DNA from 2 places in the Sinorhizobium sp. BG8 genome. Region 1 is predicted to be linked to the other one. Evidence: riboswitches for the same ligand, from Rfam matches in the RefSeq annotation. Region 1 holds a riboswitch; the other holds the start of a gene.

What was found. A riboswitch is a leader RNA that binds a small molecule or an ion and turns the genes downstream of it on or off. The one in region 1 is predicted to bind S-adenosylmethionine.
Region 2: linked by a shared signal. The riboswitch ahead of metA (homoserine O-succinyltransferase) and the one ahead of F3Y30_RS05690 (O-succinylhomoserine sulfhydrylase) in region 1 are both predicted to bind S-adenosylmethionine.

What each region holds. Positions count from the first base shown of each region.
Region 1 is NZ_CP044011.1:1,230,228-1,232,679, forward strand. Features, by position in the region: partial or broken gene F3Y30_RS05690 (O-succinylhomoserine sulfhydrylase) at 1-760, opposite strand, end outside; SAM riboswitch at 806-884, opposite strand; partial or broken gene F3Y30_RS05695 (2'-deoxycytidine 5'-triphosphate deaminase) at 960-2,056, shown strand.
Region 2 is NZ_CP044011.1:485,033-487,484, reverse strand. Features, by position in the region: gene F3Y30_RS02295 (sulfite exporter TauE/SafE family protein) at 1-171, opposite strand, end outside; gene rplS (50S ribosomal protein L19) at 479-997, shown strand; SAM riboswitch at 1,117-1,194, shown strand; gene metA (homoserine O-succinyltransferase) at 1,253-2,176, shown strand; gene F3Y30_RS02280 (GNAT family N-acetyltransferase) at 2,181-2,452, shown strand, end outside.

The DNA.
Region 1 (2,452 bases):
TGCCCTTAAGGAGCGTCCAGGCATTGAACGGCGACATGGCCGGGCCGGTATGGCGGAAGTAGTCGTGAAGGTTCTCGTCGATCCAGGCCTTGTCGGACAGGATCACGCCGCCGAGGCAACGGCCCTGGCCGTCGATATGCTTGGTGGCGGAATAGACGACGATGTGGGCGCCGAGTTCGAGCGGCTTCTGAAATAGGGGGGTGGCGAACACGTTGTCGACCACGACCTTTGCGCCGACCTGGTTGGCAAGCTTCGCAACGCCGGCAATGTCGATCACTTCGAGCGTCGGATTGGTCGGGCTTTCGAGGAAGAAGACCTTGGTGTTCTTCTGGACTGCCTTCTCCCAGTTCGCGAGATCGCGACCATCAACGATGGTGCACTCGATGCCGTACTTCGGAGCAAGAGTCTCGACCACCCAGCGGCACGAGCCGAAGAGTGCGCGGGCGGCGACGATGTGGTCGCCGGCCTTCACCTGGCACAGGATCGCGGCCGCCACGGCAGCCATCCCCGACGCCGTGGCGCGGGCGTCCTCGGCGCCTTCCAGCATGCACATGCGCTTTTCGAACATGTCGTTGGTCGGGCTGCCGTAGCGCGCGTAGATGAACCCCTCGGTCTCGCCCTTGAAGCGCGCCTCGGCCGCTTCGGCCGTGTCGTAGACGAAACCCTGTGTCAGGAAAATCGCTTCCGAGGTTTCCGCATGCTGCGAACGGGTCGTCCCGCCATGAACGAGTTGGGTTGCCGGGCGCCAGGACTTGGTCATGTGATCATCGCCTTCCAATACAAAAAAACCGGCCGCAAAAGCAGGCCGGTTCAACACCCGGCCTTTTTAGCTATTTGTTTAACGTGGCTGCAAGCCGACCGGCCAAATCACCACGGGATAATGGGTCAATACTGCTTGCTTGCGCTTGCGTCAATTCCCGGCATTTGGTTTTGTCTGGCGTTCGAGTGAGGTATGGAAAATGGCACGCATTACTGGGATTCTGGCGGACCGCGCCATTCAGGCATTGTTCGACGCGGATCGTTTGAGAAGCGAGGCGGCGCTGGACTCCGATCAGATCCAGCCGGCAAGCCTCGACCTGCGCCTCGGTTCGAAGGCGTTCAGGGTTCGCGCCAGCTTCCTGCCAGGCCCGGAAGCCTCGTCTCGGACAAGCTTGACCGTCTCCAGCTGCATGTCATCGACCTTTCCGAGGGCGCGGTGCTCGAGACCGGCTGCGTCTACATTGTGCCGCTGATGGAAAGCCTCGACCTTCCGGAAGAACTGGCGGCCTCGGCAAATCCGAAGAGCTCGACGGGGCGTCTGGACATTTTCACCCGCGTCATCACCGATCGGGCGCAGGAGTTCGACAAGATTCCGGCCGGCTATAAGGGGCCGCTGTATCTCGAGATCTCGCCGCGAACCTTCCCGATCGTCGTGCGCCGCGGATCGCGGCTGTCGCAGATCCGTTTCCGTAAGGGCAATGCGCTCCTGGGCGACGCCGAGCTGCTCGCCCTTCACGGGAGCGACGTGCTCGTCGCCAGCGAGACGCCGAACGTTTCGGGTGGCGGCATCGCGCTGTCGATCGACCTCAAGGGGACCGGGGCGGACGGCCTTGTCGGCTATCGCGGCAAGCACCACACCTCCGTCGTCGACGTGGATCGCAAGAACCAGCACGATATCTTCGATTTCTGGGAGCCGCTGTTCAGTCGCGGCCGCAACGAGCTCATTCTTGACCCGGATGAGTTCTACATCCTGGTCTCTCGCGAGGCTGTCCACGTTCCGCCGCTCTACGCCGCCGAGATGACGCCGTTCGATCCGCTGGTCGGTGAGTTCCGTGTCCACTATGCCGGCTTCTTCGATCCGGGTTTCGGCCACGCCCCGGCCGGCGGTTCCGGAAGCCGTGCGGTGCTGGAAGTTCGCAGCCACGAAGTGCCCTTCATTCTCGAACACGGCCAGATCGTGGGTCGCCTCGTCTACGAACACATGCTGGATGCCCCGGAAGGCCTCTACGGCAGCGGCCTCGGCTCGAACTATCAGGCACAAGGCCTGAAGCTTTCCAAGCATTTTCGCGCAGGGTGAGCGCGCGCGGAGCACCCCGGCCACGTGTCTGGCAGGATGAAGTAGACTGAACTCAGTCGCTTGCGTTGCCCGTCACATGATGTGGCGCGTTCGGTTGATCCGGAGGGGAATTCGGCGCGGTACGAAACTAACCGTCGCTCCTTTCAACTTGCACTCTCGTCTTTGTTGCGGGTTTAGCCTTGCCGGTGTCCGCCTAGAGCTCAAATGAGCTTGCCTCCGTAGCGGTTGCCCGTGGCCGCTTGTAAGGCCCTGAAGGATGAATGCTTCCACGAAGAGATTGTAGGCAAAACGCTCTGCGAGATAGATGAGATGTATTCATCCCGGGACGCTCAGATCTGGGAAGCCATCAAGTGAAAAATGGCTTCAAGTCCAATCACCCCCACGAAAATGATGGGC
Region 2 (2,452 bases), 750 kb from region 1:
GACATAGCCGGGAAACTGGGTGATGGACGAGGTGGCGTTGGCGACGATCGGCGGCAGGCCTGTCACGGTCATCGCGCCGAAGGTAAGGAACGTGCCGCCGCCGGCGATCGCGTTCACCGTTCCCGACAGAAACCCGGCCGCAAAAAGCAAAAGAATGTCGGCAATCGACATGAAACCTCCCTGGCCGACAACGTTAAGCGGCTGCCGGTCCTCCCGTAGGCCAGATAGCCTCCGGTGACGAGGCGGGCAAGCCCCGGAAGGTCGGCAATCGCGCGGAGAAAAGCGGCAGCGAGGGGATGACAAACCGGTTCGATTGGTGTATTGGCCCATCCGGATTTGGGATCTTCCCGCCGACTAGCAAGCAAAGAATGGTGAATCCGCTCCCGTTCCGAAGGGGACGTAAACCTCGAGGCCGAGGCCGAAAGGTGACTGTCGAGCGCTCTGGCTGTTTCAGAAGAACGAGAAAAGGTATTTACCGATGAACATCATCCAGCAGCTCGAGGCCGAACAGGCCGCCAAGATTGCCGCCAAGCGCACCCTTCCGGAATTCTCGCCGGGCGACACGCTGCGCGTCAACGTCCGCGTGACGGAAGGCAGCCGTACCCGCGTGCAGGCCTATGAAGGCGTTTGCATCGCCCGCTCCGGCAGCGGCCTCAACGAGAGCTTCACCGTCCGCAAGATTTCCTACGGCGAAGGCGTCGAGCGCGTATTCCCGGTTTACTCCCCGCTCGTCGAAGGCGTTGAAGTCGTTCGCCGCGGTAAGGTTCGCCGCGCCAAGCTCTACTACCTGCGCGACCGTCGCGGTAAGTCGGCTCGTATCGTCGAGAACACCGGCACGCGCGCCCGCAAGCTGAACGATGCCGAGCGCCAGGCCATTGCCGAGGAAAAGGCACGCCTTGAGGCCGAAAAGGTCGCAGCAGCTCAGGCTCTCGTCGCTGAAAAGGCAGCAGCAGACGCTGCCGAAGCCGCAAAGGCTGCAGAAGCAGCTGCCGAATAAGCAGCGCGCAGCGATTGCCACGAAATGCGGCCGCCGGCAAAACCGGCGGCCTTTTCGTTTCCGGCCTGTCACATGCCTTTGCAGCGCAAGATTGATTTTCGCCGGTTCCGGCGCTATCTAAGAAACCCTGTGGTGATTTGGCCGGCCGGCTTGCAGCCACGTTAAACAAGTCGCTAAAGGGCCGCTGGGAGGGTGCCTTCCGTGGACCGGTCGCGATTTCATCGCCGCCGGTTTTTTGTTTTGATCGAGTGAAACATGCCCATCAAGATACCCGATACGCTCCCTGCCTTCGAAACTCTCGTCAAAGAGGGTGTGCGGGTGATGACCGAAACGGTGGCCATCCGCCAGGATATCCGCCCCCTTCAGATCGGGCTCCTGAACCTCATGCCGAACAAGATCAAGACCGAGGTGCAGATGGCGCGTCTCGTGGGCGCTACGCCGCTGCAGGTGGAACTCTCGCTGGTGCGCATCGGTGGCCACAAGGCCAAGAATACTTCCGAGGATCACCTCCTCGCCTTCTACGATACGTGGGAGGAGATCAAGCATCGCAAGTTCGACGGCTTCATCATTACCGGCGCCCCGGTCGAGACGCTCGACTACCAGGACGTGACGTACTGGGAGGAGATGAAAAAGATCCTCGACTGGACGACCACGAATGTCCACTCGACGCTGAACGTATGCTGGGGCGCGATGGCGGCCATCTGGCACTTCCATCGGGTGCCGAAGTATACGCTGAGGGAAAAGGCCTTCGGCGTCTACTGGCACCACAATCGCAAGCCCTCCTCGGTCTACCTGAACGGCTTCTCAGATGACTTCCAGATCCCGGTTTCGCGCTGGACCGAGGTGCGCGCCGACGATATCCGCAAGGTGCCGGAGCTCGAAATTCTCATGGATTCCGACGAGACCGGTGTTTGCCTCGTGCAGGAGAAGGCCGGCAACCGGCTCTACATCTTCAATCATGTCGAGTATGACTCGACATCGCTCGCGGACGAGTATTTCCGCGATGTCGACGCCGGCGTGCCGATCAAGATGCCGAGCAACTATTTCCCGCACAACGATCCCGAAAACACCCCGCAGAATCGCTGGCGCAGCCATGCGCATCTGCTTTTCGGAAACTGGATCAACGAGATCTACCAGACGACGCATTTCGATTTGGAAAAGATCGGCACGCAAGGATGAGTCCATGAGCGGTTTCGAGATCAGGAGCATTTCCGCGGGTGACGAGACCGAATGGCGTCGCCTGTGGTCCGCCTATCTTGCCTTCTACGAAGCCGAATTGCCGGAGGAGGTCTATCGCGCCACTTTTGAGCGACTGACCGGCGAGGGGCCGCGCGAAGTCTTCGGCCTCCTCGCCGTCGTGGACGGCAAGCCCGTGGGGCTCGCGCACTATCTCTTCCATCGGAACACGTGGGCGACCAACGATACATGCTACCTGCAGGATCTCTATGCCGATCC